DNA from 4 places in the Streptomyces sp. DF42 genome. Region 4 is predicted to be linked to each of the others. Evidence: riboswitches for the same ligand, from Rfam matches in the RefSeq annotation. Region 4 holds a riboswitch; each other region holds the start of a gene.
The links. A riboswitch is a leader RNA that binds a small molecule or an ion and turns the genes downstream of it on or off. The one in region 4 is predicted to bind cyclic di-AMP.
Positions count from the first base shown of each region.

Region 1: it holds a riboswitch for cyclic di-AMP, as region 4 does, so the genes downstream of both, ACYUED_RS17320 (transglycosylase family protein) here and ACYUED_RS05430 (C40 family peptidase) in region 4, are expected to answer to the same signal.
Region 2: it holds a riboswitch for cyclic di-AMP, as region 4 does, so the genes downstream of both, ACYUED_RS20340 (M23 family metallopeptidase) here and ACYUED_RS05430 (C40 family peptidase) in region 4, are expected to answer to the same signal.
Region 3: it holds a riboswitch for cyclic di-AMP, as region 4 does, so the genes downstream of both, ACYUED_RS26585 (transglycosylase SLT domain-containing protein) here and ACYUED_RS05430 (C40 family peptidase) in region 4, are expected to answer to the same signal.

Region 1 is NZ_CM177859.1:3,817,650-3,821,523, forward strand. It holds gene eno (phosphopyruvate hydratase) at 1-521, opposite strand, end outside; gene ACYUED_RS17320 (transglycosylase family protein) at 809-1,492, opposite strand; cyclic di-AMP (ydaO/yuaA leader) riboswitch at 1,496-1,681, opposite strand; gene ACYUED_RS17325 (transglycosylase family protein) at 1,877-2,833, opposite strand; gene ACYUED_RS17330 (cytochrome P450 family protein) at 3,039-3,874, shown strand, end outside.
Region 2 is NZ_CM177859.1:4,473,594-4,477,467, reverse strand. It holds gene ACYUED_RS20350 (dihydrofolate reductase family protein) at 85-1,218, shown strand; tRNA gene ACYUED_RS20345 (tRNA-Met) at 1,280-1,353, shown strand; cyclic di-AMP (ydaO/yuaA leader) riboswitch at 1,691-1,848, shown strand; gene ACYUED_RS20340 (M23 family metallopeptidase) at 1,859-2,884, shown strand; gene ACYUED_RS20335 (aldo/keto reductase) at 3,100-3,874, shown strand, end outside.
Region 3 is NZ_CM177859.1:5,788,393-5,792,266, reverse strand. It holds gene ACYUED_RS26595 (polyprenyl synthetase family protein) at 1-459, opposite strand, end outside; partial or broken gene ACYUED_RS26590 (CocE/NonD family hydrolase) at 845-1,056, shown strand; cyclic di-AMP (ydaO/yuaA leader) riboswitch at 1,450-1,625, shown strand; gene ACYUED_RS26585 (transglycosylase SLT domain-containing protein) at 1,629-2,111, shown strand; gene ACYUED_RS26580 (HAD family hydrolase) at 2,118-2,930, opposite strand; gene ACYUED_RS26575 (FAD-dependent oxidoreductase) at 3,034-3,874, opposite strand, start outside.
Region 4 is NZ_CM177859.1:1,180,615-1,184,488, reverse strand. It holds gene ACYUED_RS05445 (DUF397 domain-containing protein) at 1-151, opposite strand, end outside; gene ACYUED_RS05440 (helix-turn-helix domain-containing protein) at 161-1,021, opposite strand; gene ACYUED_RS05435 (ATP-binding protein) at 1,235-1,693, shown strand; gene ACYUED_RS05430 (C40 family peptidase) at 1,916-2,389, opposite strand; cyclic di-AMP (ydaO/yuaA leader) riboswitch at 2,393-2,534, opposite strand; gene ACYUED_RS05425 (hypothetical protein) at 2,950-3,258, opposite strand; gene ACYUED_RS05420 (ATP-dependent Clp protease proteolytic subunit) at 3,266-3,874, opposite strand, start outside.

The DNA.
Region 1 (3,874 bases), 2.6 Mb from region 4:
GCGCCGATCGGGGCGATCATGAACTCCTGGATGTCCACGTTCGAGTCGGCGTGCGAGCCGCCGTTCAGGATGTTCATCATCGGAACGGGCAGCAGGTGCGCGTTCGGGCCGCCCAGGTAGCGGAAGAGCGGGAGGTCGCTGGCCTCGGAGGCGGCGTGGGCGACGGCCAGGGAGACGCCGAGGATGGCGTTGGCGCCGAGGGAGCCCTTGTTGTCGGTGGCGTCCAGGTCGAACATGGCCTGGTCGATCAGGCGCTGCTCGGTGGCGTCGTAGCCGACGAGCTCCGGGCCGATCTGCTCGATGACGGCGAGGACGGCCTTCTCGACACCCTTGCCCTGGTAGCGGTTGGGGTCACCGTCGCGGAGTTCCACGGCCTCGAAGGCGCCCGTGGAGGCGCCGGAGGGGACGGCGGCACGACCCGTGCTGCCGTCGTCGAGGCCGACCTCGACCTCGACCGTGGGGTTGCCTCGGGAGTCCAGGATTTCCCGGGCTACGACGACGTCGATGGACGGCACGAGCATCTCCTTCATGGATGTGACGCGGCTACGGCAGTAGCGCTGGCTCTGCGAGACGAGCCTAACCGCCTCCGGCCGATCGGCCACGCTGCCGACCATCCCTTGAGCAGAACCGAGAGTAAATTGTTTCCGAACGGAACAAAGAGGGGGCGCAAAAAGACCCCGCCCCGGTGCGTACGGGGGAACACGCACCGGAGCGGGGAGCCCGTGGGGACGGGGGGAGGCCCTCACGTGTCCGCCATGACGGAGGACACGGATGGGCGGGCGCTTGTGGTTCAGCTACCGGCAGGCCGTCACTTCAGGTGCAGCTGCTGGCCCGGGTAGATGAGGTCGGCGTCGGAGACGATGTCCTTGTTCAGCTTGAACAGCTTCTGCCAGCCGCCCTTGACGCCGTGCTTCTCGGCGATCGAGCTGAGGGTGTCGCCCTTGACGACCTTGTACTCGCCGTCGCCCTTCTTGACCTTCTTGCCGGTCGGGGTGGTGACGGTCTTCTGGCTCTTCTGGGTCTTCGCGGCCGGGCGCTCGGAGGAGCGGGAGGCGGCCTGCGAGTCGGCCGAGCGGTTGGCGGTGCTGCTGGAGCCGGAGGCGCCGGCGCCGTTGTAGGCGGCGCTGGACAGGCCCGTGCCGCAGACCGGCCAGGCGCCCTTGCCCTGAGCGGCGAGAACCTTCTCCGCGACGGCTATCTGCTGCGCCTTGCCGGCCTGGTTGGCCTGCGCGGCGTACTGCGTGCCGCCGTACGCGGCCCAGGTGGACGCGGAGAACTGCAGGCCGCCGTAGTAGCCGTTGCCGGTGTTGATGGACCAGTTGCCGCCCGACTCGCACTGGGCGACGGCGTCCCACTCGGAGGCGGTGGCGGCGGAGGCGCTGCCGGCCGCCATCAGCGGGGCGGCGATGGCGACACCGGTGACGCCGGCGATCGCGGCGGCGCGGGTGGCCTTGGACGGACGACGGTGCTTGCCCTTGCCGGAAAACAGCATGGTGGATCCCCTCACCGACGCCTGCGAGGTGAGCTGTCGGGTTCGGGCCGGTTGAGTTGCCCGGCCGCGCACCTCCCGGTGCGCGACTTAACCCCAAGCCGGTTCCGGCGTCGGAGGCCGTGAGGCCTCAACTGCCGGACCCGGCGCCTACCTTGGGTCCCCCGCTCCTGCCTACGGCGCTTGACGCGACGACTGTTCCCGTACGGCCGCTGGCAGGATTCGGCGTTGCGGCAGCCGGGGCTCGTGTTGACGAGCGGTGACGACCGTAGACACGCGATCCGGGGAATTTCAAAGACGATCAGGGCTTCTGAGACTCATCCCACACTTTCACCAAACCGGACATTCCGGAGCGAAATGTGACGCGAACTCCCGTTGTTTTTCGCCCTATTCGGCAGGGAGTCGCAGGGTCTGACCGGCGACGATACGGTTCGGGTCGCTACCGAGGGCCTTCTTGTTCTCGGCGTAGAGCGCGTGCCACCCGCCGTCCAGGTCAAGGGAGTCGGCGATGGAGGCGAGGGTGTCGCCGGCGTGGACCGTATACGTGTCGTCCGTACGACTGTCCGCCTTGACCCCCTCGGCGCTGGCGCCGCGGTGGCGGCCGGTGCCGATCGAGCCGGTGTCGACGAGGCTCCAAGAGCCCACTTCCTCCTGGGCATTGTCCGAGTCATCACCCTTTGCCCGATCTGCGGACGAGTCGTCGCGACGCTGCGCGTCTCGCGAGGCCGTCCCGGACGGGGAGGTGGAGGGTGAGGCCGATGTGCCGGATTCGGTGGAGTTGTCCTTCGCGTCCTCGGAGGCGGAAGGAGAAGTGCTGGACGAGGCGCCGGAGGATGAATCCGACGAAGAGGAATCACCGGACCCACTGGATCCATTACCGGAGGAGTTGGACAAACCGGTGGAGTCGGAGGAGTCGGACGAACCCGAACCGCCCTCCAGAATGCCCGTGTCGATGTCGGCCGAGTCCGAGTCCTTGTTCAGGCCCGAGGTCAGTCCGCAGAGGTGGAAGGCGCCGACGCCCTGGTCGTCCAGGAGCTTCTCGGCGACGGCTATCTGCTGGTTGCGGCTGGCCAGGTCGGCTCTGGGGGCGTAGTCGAGGCCGCCGTACTTCTCCCAGTTCTTCTGGGTCAGCTTGAGTCCGCCGTAGAACCCGTTGCCGCTGTTCTCGCTCCAGGCGCCGCCGGTCTCGCACTTCGCCACCTTGTCCCAGGTGGTGCCGTCGGCGGCGTGCGCGGAGGCCGCCCCGAGGAGTGGGATGGCGATGGCGGAGCCGGTCACCCCGGCCGCGACGAGGAGTGCCGGAGCCTGACGGGGGCGACGGTGTCGACCGTTCCCGGAGAGCATGCGGGGGCCTTTCGCGAGACAGCAGTGACCGGCGCGGCGGATGGTGCTCGGCACCGCGCTGGTGGGTGAACGTATCGGCAGTCGATCACTTGTCACAAGTTAATGCCGCGTAGATCACGTGAAGATCACGGAGTTGAACGCGTGTCACCTTTGCGCCGGCCGCCGCGGCGGGGCGTTCACCAGCGGCTCCCGATACGGTCGTCCTGTGAACGTCCCCAACACCGCCCCCGAACTCTTCACCTGGGAATTCGCCGGCGATCCCTACCCGGCCTACGCATGGCTGCGCGAGCACTCCCCCGTCCACTGGACGACGCTTCCCAGCGGGGTGGGGGCATGGCTGGTGACCCGCTACGTCGACGCACGTCAGGCGCTCGCCGACGGGCGGCTGTCGAAGAACCCCGCCCATCACGCCGAGGACGCGCAGGGCAAGAGCAAAACCGGCATCCCGGGCGAGCGCAGCGCCAATCTGATGACGCATCTGCTCAACATCGACCCGCCGGACCACACCCGGCTGCGGCGCCTCGTCTCCACGGCGTTCACTCCGCGCCGGGTGGCCGAATTCGCGCCGCGCGTGCAGGAGTTGACGGACGATCTGATCGACCGGTTCGCGCCGAACGGCGAGGCCGACCTGATCCACGACTTCGCCTTCCCCCTCCCCATCTACGCGATCTGCGACCTGCTCGGCGTCCCCCGCGAGGACCAGGACGACTTCCGCGACTGGGCGGGGATGATGATCCGGCACGGCGGCGGTCCGCGCGGTGGCGTCGCCCGCTCCGTGAAGAAGATCCGCGGCTATCTCGCCGAGCTCATCCACCGCAAGCGCGGCGACCTCGGCAATGACCTGATCTCGGGCCTCATCCGCGCCTCCGACCACGGTGAACACCTCACCGAGAACGAGGCCGCGGCGATGTGCTTCGTGCTGCTGTTCGCCGGCTTCGAAACCACCATCAACCTGATCGGTAACGGGACATACGCGCTGTTGCGCAACCCCGAGCAGCGGGGGCGGCTCCAGGCGTCGATCGACCGCGGTGAGACCGGGCT
Region 2 (3,874 bases), 3.3 Mb from region 4:
CAAACTTGAACCAAGCCCCGCCCGTCCGAGCCCGGTCCGACCGTCCGAGCCCGCCCCGCCCGCCGCCGAGAGTGAGCGCGTCCGATGCCGTACCCCTACGTCCTGCTGTCCGCCGCCGTCTCCCTCGACGGCTACCTCGACGACACCGGCCCCGAACGCCTCCTGCTCTCCTCCCCGGCCGACTTCGACCGCGTGGACGAGGTGCGGGCGTCCGTCGACGCGATCCTCGTCGGCGCCGGCACGATCCGCGCCGACAACCCGCGGCTGCTGGTCAACTCGCCCGAGCGCCGGGCCGCCCGGGTCGCGGCGGGGAGGCCGGAGTACCCCCTCAAGGTCACCGTCAGCGGCTCCGGCGACCTGGACCCGGACGCGAAGTTCTGGCACACGGGCGGCGAAAAGCTCGTCTTCACGACCGACAAGGGCGCCGAGCGGGCCCGCTCACTCGGCCTCGCCGCCGACGTCGCTCCGCTCGGCCCCGACCTCGACTGGCGGCGGCTGCTGGAGCATCTGCACGACGTGCGCGGCGTACGGCGCCTGATGGTCGAGGGCGGCGGCACGATCCACACCCAGCTCCTCCAGCAGGGCCTCGCCGACGAACTCCAGCTCGTGCTCGCCCCCCTCTTCGTGGGCGACCCGGACGCGCCCCGCCTCTTCGGCCCCGGCGCCTACCAGGGCGGCCGCCTGCGCCTGACGGAGGCCCGGCGGATCGAGGACGTCGTCCTCATGCGCTACGAGCCCACGGCCCCCGGCACCGGCGCGCTCCCCGCCGCCGCCGACCGCCGCTGGCTGGCCCTCGCCTGCGAGCTGGCGGCGCAGTGCCCGCCCTCCCGCACGGCCTTCAGCGTGGGTGCGGTGATCGTCGCCGCCGACGGTACGGAGCTCGCCCGCGGTCACTCGCGCGAGGGCGGCGACCCGGCCGTGCACGCCGAGGAGGCGGCCCTGGCCAAGCTCGACCCGGCGGATCCGAGGCTCGCGGCGGCGACGGTGTACAGCAGCCTGGAGCCCTGCGCCCACCGCGCCTCCCGGCCCAGGCCGTGCGCACGACTGATCCTCGACGCGGGGGTACGGCGGGTGGTCACGGCGTGGCGGGAGCCGGACACGTTCGTCACGGAGGCGGACGGCAGCGGGCTGCTGGCATCGCGGGGCGTCGACGTCGTCGTACTGCCGGAGTACGAGGAGCAGGCCAAGGCGCCGAACCGGCATCTGCCGGGGTCGTGACCCGCGGTGGTGACCGTGGTCCTGAGCACCCCACGGATGGCGTATGCTGGTTACACAACGACGCGGGGTGGAGCAGCTCGGTAGCTCGCTGGGCTCATAACCCAGAGGTCGCAGGTTCAAATCCTGTCCCCGCTACTCAAGGCTCAGGGCCGGAATCCAGTAACTGGATTCCGGCCCTGAGTGTTTTCCCGCTCCCTTTCCCTCCGCGCTTCTCCGCGCCCCTCCTTGTCTCTCCTGCCGTGATGTGACCGGGTGTGATCGAGCGAGCGCCCTCCGCATAACAACTGACACACCGTCAGTGCCTGTGTGAATCCTGAGGCTTGGCCAACTCGCCCGTTTTTGGCCGCTCATGTGCCCTACGTCCAGGCCAAGAAGCATTAATGATCAAGCAGAACAGCTGGCAACGGCACCCCGGGTCTATTAACGTTCGATAACGCAGCGCGGTCGTCCCAGCCGTCACAAGAGACGGCTCCGTGCGCACGCGCCGAATCCCGCAAGGGAACCGGGGAACCACCACCCTGGGGTGAATCGCGCTGAAGCCGCCGTGAACCCACGGCAGGTATACGCGCGTAGGAGACCTTCCTGCTCCGAACCCGTCAGCTAACCCGGTAGGCGAGAAGGAAGGAAGGAGCACGCCTACGTGGCGTCCAACCCGCCTGCCCCGGCAGCGCCGTTCGTGCCGAGCACCGAGCCATTCGGCTTCGCCGGCCCCCGCACCGACGAGGGCCCGTGGGAGGAGTGGAACCCCACCGAGGACTCCCTCCGCCCGATACGCGGCCGGCACCGTGTCTCCAAGCAGCGCGGCGGGGGACTCGCCCGCAGCTCCACGGTTCTCGGCGTCGGTGTCATAGCCGCCGTCGGCGCGGGCGGTATGGCCAGCGCCAACACCGGCAAGCCCCCGGTGTCCATCTCCTTGCCCGACCTGCCCTCCGTGGGCGGCGTGTTCGGCGGCTCCTCGGACGCCTCCAAGGGCTCCGCCACCGCCCTCAGTGACGTCGGTGTCAGCTCCGACGACACCACGCAGGGCGCCGCGGACGCCGGTGAGGCGCTGCGCAACCGCATCATGGCCCAGGCCGAGAGCCAGCAGGTCCAGGTCGACGGCAAGGCCCAGTCGGTCACCGAGGCCCTCTTCGCCAAGCAGGTCGACGACGCCGCCGCCCAGGCGGAGAAGACGGCCGCGGCCAAGGCTCAGGCCGCGAAGGAGAAGGCCGAGGCGGAGGCCAAGAAGAAGGCCGAGGCCGCCAAACTCGCCGAACTGGCCAAGCAGTTCAAGCTGCCGGTCGTGTCGTACACGATCACCGGCACCTTCGGACAGGCCGGCTCCATGTGGTCCTCCGGCTACCACACGGGTCTCGACTTCGCCGCCCCCACGGGCACGCTCATCAGGGCCGTCCACAGCGGCACCGTCACGGAGGCCGGCTGGGCGGGCTCGTACGGCTACCGCACGATCATCACGCTCGACGACGGAACGGAACTCTGGTTCTGCCACCAGTCGTCGATCAGCGTGAGCGTCGGCCAGAAGGTCGCCACGGGCGATGTGATCGGGCGTGTCGGGGCCACCGGCAACGTGACCGGCCCGCACCTGCACCTTGAGGTCCACCTGAACGGCCAGGCCACGGGCATCGACCCGATGACGTGGCTGCGCAGCAAGGGCCTCACCCCCTGACCTCCGCTTCTTCCTGACCTCGGCTTCTCCCCGCTCTTCCTGTTCTCTCTGTCCTTCCTGTTGTTTCTGATCCCGGCGGTTCTGACGGCATCCCCGCGACGTCAGGACCGCCGGTTTCCGCTGCCCAGCTACCGGAATGGCTGACTCCGCTTGTTTACGGGGATTTTGCGGCCGTAGCGGAAGATCGCCCTCCGAGGCGGGTGTTGACGCACTACATGACTTCTCTTCGCAAGCTCGGCTCCTCCGGCCTGGAGGTCTTTCCCCTCTCCCTCGGCGGCAACGTCTTCGGCTGGACCGCCGACGAGGCCGCGTCCTTCGCCGTGCTCGACGCCTACGCGGCCGCGGGCGGCAACTTCGTCGACACCGCCGACTCCTACTCGGCGTGGGTCGACGGCAACGAGGGCGGCGAGTCCGAGACGATCATCGGCAGGTGGGTCAGGGCGCGCGGTAACCGCGACGACGTCGTCATCGCGACCAAGGTCAGCCAGCACCCCGCGTTCCCGGGCCTGACGGCCACCAACATCAAGGCCGCCGCGGACGCCTCCCTGAGCCGCCTCGGCACCGACCACATCGATCTGTACTACACGCACTTCGACAAGCCGGAGGTGCCGGTCGAGGAGATCATCGGCGCGCTCGACGAGCTGGTGACGGCGGGCAAGGTGCGGCACATCGCAGCCTCCAACATCTCCCCCGAGCGGCTCCGTGCGTCCCTGGAGTTCTCCGACCGTGAGGGCCTGGCCAAGTACGTGGCCGTCCAGCCCCACTACAACCTGGTCTCGCGCGTCACGTACGAGGGCGAGCTCCAGGACCTCGCCGCGCGGTACGGACTGGCCGCCGTCCCGTACTTCGCCCTTGCCTCGGGCTTCCTCACCGGCAAGTACCGGCCAGGTACGACGGTCGAGAGCGCCCGCGCGGGCGCCGGCAAGCACCTGGACACCGAGCGCGGCCGCAGGGTCCTGGCGGCCCTCGACGAGATCGCCGACGCTCACG
Region 3 (3,874 bases), 4.6 Mb from region 4:
GGTGACCAACCGCTCGAACGCCTCCGCCTGGACCCGGACCGCCTCGGGGCCGAGGTCGGCCAGGATGTGCGAGGCGCGCGCGAACAGGAAATCGCCGGTGAGGACCGCGACCGAGTTGCCCCAGCGGGTGTTGGCGCTGTCCACACCGCGCCGCACCGCGGCCTCGTCCATCACGTCGTCGTGGTACAGCGTGGCCAGATGGGTCAGCTCCACCACCACGGCCGACGGCACGATCCCGGGGGCGTACGGATCACCGAACTGGGCGGCGAGCATCACGAGCAGCGGGCGGAACCGCTTCCCACCCGCCCGCACCAGGTGCTGGGCGGCCTCCGTGATGAAGGGCACCTCACTCTTGGTGGCTTCGAGCAAACCTTCCTCGACGGCCGCCAATCCGGCCTGGACATCGGCTTCCAGAGCCTGGTCCCGCACGCTCAGCCCGAACGGCCCGACGACGGTCACGAGGGGTCTCCTGTCTGCTGGTGTCTGCTGGCGGTTACACGGTTTGTCGATAGGTCGCTGACATCACTCAAGTCAGCGTATCCGGTCACCTTTCGATCACCGATGCCACCCACCCGTCCACCACGGGCGGTATCGGATCACGACCGGTATGTTTTTGATCACCTGATATGAGCGGATATCTATCGACTTTCCCATCACCTTGCCTGTCGCCCCACCTGTCGCCTTGCCTGTCGGCGCCTCTGCCGGCTCCGACAGGTGGACGGCCTGCGCCCCGGACGAAGACGGACGCCGCATCCGGCAGCGGGCAGCCACCTTGAGGACGACCCCGCCCCCTTCGGCCGACCGGGGGGTCTGCTCTCACTCTTTCCGGCCCCGCGGCCACTACTCCATGAGGGTGGGCATGTCCGGCATCTCCTGGGGCGGCTTCAGCTCCCTCCAGATCGCGACCCTCCCGCCCGAGCCGCTCAAGCGGTCGTCAAGGCGTGCTCGACGGACGACTGCCATGACAACGACGCGCACCACAGAGGAGGTTCCGTCCTCACGGTGGACATGCGCGCGCGGGCGGCCACCGTGCTCGTCCGCCACTCCCGGATCCCCCGTAGACCACCTGCGACAGAGAGTCCCTTTCGCCCCTAATCAGGCGGTGTGCAACGAAGATAGAGAGGTGATCTTCCTTCGAACCAGGGGGACGTGGACCTCATGAACAGTTGATTGACTACGAGTTGGGCCTATTGCCCGATTTGCCACTGTTACCGGAGCCAGTGAGTTGGGTCACGCCGTCGCGCGAGTCGACGGCCGTCCGACTTCTGTCGATTTTCCTTCACCCGTACGCAAGTTGAGGGTTGGCAACCGCAAAGGATCAAGCGACCCATATGCCTCAGACCAAGGTCAATAGGCGTGATCTGTGAATTCAGTACTTGTTCCGGACATGTGCTCTCGCATACGTTCCCGGCCTGTCGGGCGGAACGCCGAATCCTGCCGCCGCCTGGACACGACCCATCGACGAACTCACTCGCACGGCAGGAGCGGGGGAACCAGGTAAGCCGCCGGACCGGGCACCGTCCCGGACCGGCTAGGGGTGAAGTCGCGTCGCCGCAGGGCGGCGCGGCCGGGCAGCTCCCGCCCGAACCCGACAGCTCACCTCGTAGGCGCCGGAGAGGAACCTCGCCATGCCTGCTGCCGCTCAGCACCGCCGCACCAAGAACTCCCGCCTCGCCCGCAAGCTCGCCGTCATCGGCACGGGCGCCGCCGTTCTCGCCCTCCCGATCATCGGAGCGACCAGCGCCTCCGCGGCCACCCCGACCGTGGCCACCGCCAGGTCCCTGGGCTACGCCGACAACCTCGACGGCTGGATCCGGGCCTCCCTGCAGGTGATGGCACAGAACGGCATCCCCGGGACGTACAACGGCATTTACCGCAACGTCATCCGCGAATCCTCGGGCAACCCGGCCGCCATCAACCTCTGGGACTCGAACGCGGCCGCCGGCACCCCGTCCAAGGGGCTGCTGCAGGTCATCGACCCGACGTTCCTCGCCTACCACGTGCCCGGCACCTTGTACGACCCCTACGACCCGGTCGCGAACATCACCGCCGCCTGCAAGTACGCGGCCGCGCGGTACGGATCGATCGACAACGTGTTCGGCGCGTACTGAGCCGTATCACCCGCTCGGGAAGAGTCTTTCGAGGACGACGGCGATGCCGTCGTCCTCGTTCGACGTGGTGATCTCGTCGGCCACCGCCTTGAGTTCGGGATGTGCGTTGGCCATGGCGACGCCGTGGGCGGCCCAGTCGAACATCGGGATGTCGTTGGGCATGTCACCGAAGGCGATCGTCCGCTCCGGTCCGAGTCCCAGGTGTGCGGCGGCCAGCGCGAGGCCCGTCGCCTTCGTGATGCCGCATGGCTGGAGTTCGACGGTCCCGGGTCCGGACATGGTGACGGTGGCCAGCGAACCGACCACCGTGCGCGCCGTCGACGCCAACTCGTCGTCGGACAGGTCGGGATGGCGCAGCAGCACCTTGCTGATGGGCTCGCCCCACAGGTCGTCGCGCCGGTCGACCCGCACGGCCGGCAGGGTCGGGTGCGGCATCAGATAGCCCGGTTCGATGAGCGTGAGTCCCTCCACTCCGTCCTGGTCGACGGCCGCGTACACCTGGCCCACCTCGGCCTCGATCTTGCCGAGGGCGGTCTCGGCCAGCTCCTGGTCCAGCGTGACGGACCACAGCAGACGGTCCGCGCCGGCGTCGTACACCTGCGCGCCCTGTCCGCACACCGCGAGCCCCGTGCTGCCCAGGGCATCCAGGAGCGGCCGCACTCCGGGCGCCGGCCGACCCGTCACGACGAGGTGACGGGCGCCGGCCTCGGCCACCCGCGCGAGCGCTGCGAGAGACCGGTCGGACAGCGTGTCGTCGCCTCGGAGCAGCGTGCCGTCCAGGTCGGTGGCGATGAGTGCATATGCGGTGGGTGCGGCCATGATCAGAGAATACGGACAGGACGCCCCACCGACTCACCGCGAACCGGACGATGGCGGAGTGCACCGCCGATCCTTGGTCAACTCCCCTGCTCCGGTGGGCTCTTCATCGCCGGGTGGGGTGCGCGGCGCCCGCCTGTCCGTGCGCTGCGGCCAGGTGTGTGGCGAGCCTCGGAGAGGCGAACTCCGTGCCGCACACGAAGCGCATCACGGGGCCGTACGACGACGCGGCCGGCAGGCCCGTGAAGTACAGGCCCGGAACCGAGGAGACGTACCCCGCGCCCAGTTTGGGCGCGCCCCGGCTCACCGCCAGACCTGTGCGCAGTCCGTGGCCGAGGACGTCCATCGCGGCGATGTCCACGCGGTATCCGGTCGCCGCGATGACGTGGTCCGCGGACAGCTTCTGGAGGCCACCCGCGTGCGTACGGACCGTCAGGGTCGGGCCGCCGTCCGCCGCGTCCGTGCGCACGATCCGGTCGACCTCGCTGACCTGCACCTTCCCCTCGAAGCGGTCGCGCAGCCACCAGGCGCCGAGCGGGCCGAGGACGCGGCGCACCAGATAGTGGCGTACCTCGGCCGGGAGGTAGCGGTAGGCGTGCGGGTAGTAGCTGAGGGCCCACAGGGACCAGGCGCGGCCGAAGGGCGACTCGGGGCGCAGTTTCGGCTGCTTCCACGGCGGTGCCCCGAAGGCGACCCTGCCGCGGCCGCGGGACACCAGCCTGACCTGCGCGCCCGCCTCCGCCGCCAGCGCCGCCGTCTCCAGCGCGGACTGGCCGGCGCCGACGACGATCAGGTCCTTGCCGGCGTAGCGCGTGAGGTCGTGCTGCTGAGAGCTGTGGGAGACCGGGCCCGTGGGCGTGGGCCCGTCCGGCGCGGCCGAGGCGAGCTCGGCCGGCAGGCGCTCCAGGCCGGACAGCCCGGTCGCCACGACGACCGCGCGGGCGGTG
Region 4 (3,874 bases):
AGTCGCGCACGGCGAGCAGCCCGGCCCAGGGGCCGGAGTGCGGCAGTGCCGTCTCCACGCAGTTGTTCGCACCCGTGCTGTAACTGCTGCGCAGCCACCGCACGCCATGCAGATCGGTACTGGAAGGTACGTTCCGAGGCAGTGCAGACATGGTGCCTCCTTACGCGCCGTCACTTATTGCGGCGATGTGATCCAACGAGTCCTCGGGCGAAAGGGCGTGGGACTGAAGGGCGGTGAAGGCCTCGGTATAGGCCCGGAGGTCTTCTTTCCGCTCGAGGTAGAGGCTACTCGTCAAGTGGTCGAGAACAACCACGTCCAGATCAGAAGTGCTCGAAAATGAGAAGATTACGAAAGGCCCGGTGACGCCGACATGGGCACCGGCAGCGAACGGCAGTACCTGAAGCCGCACTTGAGGCAGGCGCGCCGCCTCGATGAGCTGTCGCAGCTGTCTCGCCATGACGTCGGGGCCGCCGATCTCCCGGCGCAGCACAGCCTCGTCCAGCACCGCGCTCAGCTCCAGCGGCCGGTCCGCACGCAGCACGTCCTGCCTGGCCAGGCGCACCTCGACCAGGGCGTCCAGCCGCTCGTCGTCCAGTCCGCCCACCGCCGCCCGGGTCACCTCACGTGCGTACTCGGGCGTCTGCAACAGGCCGGGTACGACGGACGTCTCCAGCGTGCTCATTGCGCTCGCCTGGGACTCCAGGCTGATGAAATCGCGGTAGGTCGGGGGCAGCACCCCGCGATAGGCGTGCCACCAGTGGTGCCGGCCGCCTCCCTCGTCGGAACCCGCCAACGCCATCAGCAACTCACGGAGTTGGGCGTCCGACACGGTGTAGGCGTCCAGGAGTAACCGCACATCGGCCGGTTTCACCCCGCTGGCACCCGTCTCGATCCGGCTCACCTTCGACTGGTGCCAGCCCACGAGCCGAGCCGCCTCGCCGCTTGTGAGCCCCGCACTCGTGCGTAACGCACGCAGTTCGGCACCCAGCTTCCGGCGGCGCACCGCGGGACCGTGCTGCATGCGTTACTCCTTACTCCTACCGGGCCACCCGAATACGGTCTCCCGTCGCAGAGTTCACCGCTTTGAGCGACAGATATATGCATATCTTGGTGGATCGCCACCCGTGACCGTTGCGGTAATGGCACTCTGGCGACGAAGCACCAGTCCGGGACCGTACTCGAACCATCCGCTCCGTGTCGGACTCCGGTCCCGTGGGAAAGGGACGACCGCGCCATGGCAGACCATCTGGAAGCATCCGTCACTCTGCCGAGCGATCCCGCCTCGGTCGCCGCGGCCCGCGGCTACGTGGTCGACACCCTGGCGGAATGGGGATTGCCGGCGGGCACGGAAACCTCCGAGACCATCCGCCTCATCGTCTCCGAACTCGCTACCAACGCGGTGCAGCACACTCTCGGGCTGTCACCCACCTTCACGGTGGACGTCGAGCTCCACCATGACGAACAGCTGCGCATCGGCGTCACCGACAGTCATCCCCGCCTCCCGAAACGGCTGCCCGCCGCCGTCCAGCAGGACAACGGCCGGGGCATGGTGATCGTCCGCTGGCTGGCGGCCGAGTGCGGTGGCAGGCTCCGGGTGCGTCCCACCCGGGAGGGCGGCAAGACGGTGTCCATCGAATTTCCGTGGACCGTCCCGGCCGAGCCGGTGCCGGCCGCGGGACAGCAGGAGCCTTAGCACCGAGGCGCACGGCGCGGCCGCGAGGGGTGAAAGGCGGGAGCGGGAGCGGGAGCGTGGCGACGGGGCGTGGTGCCCCGGCCCGGTCCAGAGCGCCGTCAGGGCGCGGTGAGGGCTCAGGGCGGCAGGACGGCGGGGTTTCCGCCCCGGCAGTGTGCCGAGCCCGTGGAAGGCCCCGCGGGGGCGACGGCCTGTCAGGTCGGCGTCGCCCCCGCGGGAGAGTCAGCTGATCCGGCCGTACCAGACGCTGTTGGTCCAGATCTTCTGCAGTTTCACGACGTCCCCGGTCTTCGGGGCGTGCCAGATCTTCCCCTTCCCTGCGTAGATGCCCACGTGGTAGACGCTGGAGCCCGAGTGGAAGAACACGAGGTCTCCGGCCTTGCGGCTCTTCGAGGAGATGTGGTGGGACTTGTTGTACTGCTGGGCAGCCGTCCGGGGGAGCTTCTTGCCCGCCTTCTTGAACGAGTACAGCGTGAGCCCTGAGCAGTCGAACCTGCGCGGCCCCGAGGCACCCCACTTGTACGGGGAACCCTTCTTGGAGGCCGCGATCTGAAGTGCCTTCGTCGCGGGCGTGGCGGCCGCGGCGTCGGAGGCGACACCCGGGACCACGATGGAGCCGCCCACGGCGGCGATAGTGAGCGCCGAGGCCGTGCCGGCCCGGGCCATCAGCGACGGGACACGATTGAGCGCAGACATGCGCAACCCTTCGTCAGCCGCCTGTGAAGGATGACCTGTCGGATTCGGGCTGGCGAAGTTGCCCGGCCGCTGACGCGGCTTCACCCCAAGGGCTGCTCGACCCGGCGTCTCCCTACGGAGACGGCCGTTCCGGCGACCCGTCTTGCCTGGGTCCTCCACTCCTGCCGATCCACTCCTGTCGACCGGTCATCCGTGCGGCGGCAGGACTCGGCGTCCGCCCGGATCGCCCCGCCGCTGTGGCGGGGTCTTGTCGTCAGACAGGGATCTTCACCTACAGAAGTCAGAAAAACCCAATGGAACCGTGACTTTGTGTTGTTACTCACCACTCACCCGTTCGGGTGGACACCCCTGCGTTCGAACGGGCGTTGAGGCCCTCGACGAGCCCCGGACCAGCGGCGGAAGGCATCATTCCGGCCTAGGGCCACGCACGTTGTGCAACTCCGACGGCCCCGAAAAGGGAGCCAAGCATCCTCCAAAAGGCGGTACGCCTTTTGGTCCGTTTGAACGCCGGTCCGGACACCTCGCGCCGCGGCGAGGTGTCCGGACCGGTCGAACCCGCGTCAACTGGGGGAGTGCGGCGGCAGGGTGACCCTGGCCGTGCGCCGCTCGCCGTCCAGCACCCTGAGGGCGCGCCCCAGGGTCGGGGCGTGCAACTCGTTCTCGCCCCGACGGTGCATCAGCGCCAGCGCGTCGCGCAGCGCCGCCGCCTGGCTCACCAGAGCCTGCGCGGCACGCAGTCCGCGATACGTGTCCCCGTCATGCGCCGGGTTGATACGGCCGAGCAGGTCGACCACGTCGAGGTAACGGTCGATCAGCTCTCCCTCGGCGCGCGTGAGGGCGGGCAGCGGAGGAAGTTCGGGCGGGAGCACCGGCCTCTCACCGACCGGCGGGCGGGACGGGGGCGGCCCGGCGGCTGGGGATGATCTGGTCCACCAGCCCGTACTCCACCGCTCCTTGGGCATCCAGGATCTTGTCCCGCTCGATGTCCGCGTTCACCTGCTGCGCGCTGCGTCCCGTGTGCCGAACGAGCATCTCCTCGAGGCGGGAGCGCATCCGCGTCAACTCCTCGGCCTGGATGGCCAGATCGCTGGCCTGCCCCTCGACGGGCTCGGCCAGCGACGGCTGATGGATCACCACGCGGGCGCCCGGCAGCACGAACCGCTTGCCCGGCGTGCCGGCGGCCAGCAGCACCGCGGCGGAGGAACCCGCCTGCCCCAGGCAGGTCGTCGCCACGTCGCAGGTGACGTACTGGATCGTGTCGTAGAGCGCCGTCATGGCGCTGAACGAGCCGCCGGGCGAGTTGATGTACAGCGCGATGTCCCGGTCGGGGTCCTTGTGCTCCAGATACATGAGCTGCGCCATCACGTCGTTCGCCGAGGTGTCGTCGACCTGCGTCCCGAGGAAGACGATCCGTTCCTCCAGCAGCTTCGAGTACGGATCCAGCGACTTGTGCCCGTAGCTCGTGCGCTCGGTGATCTCGGGCAG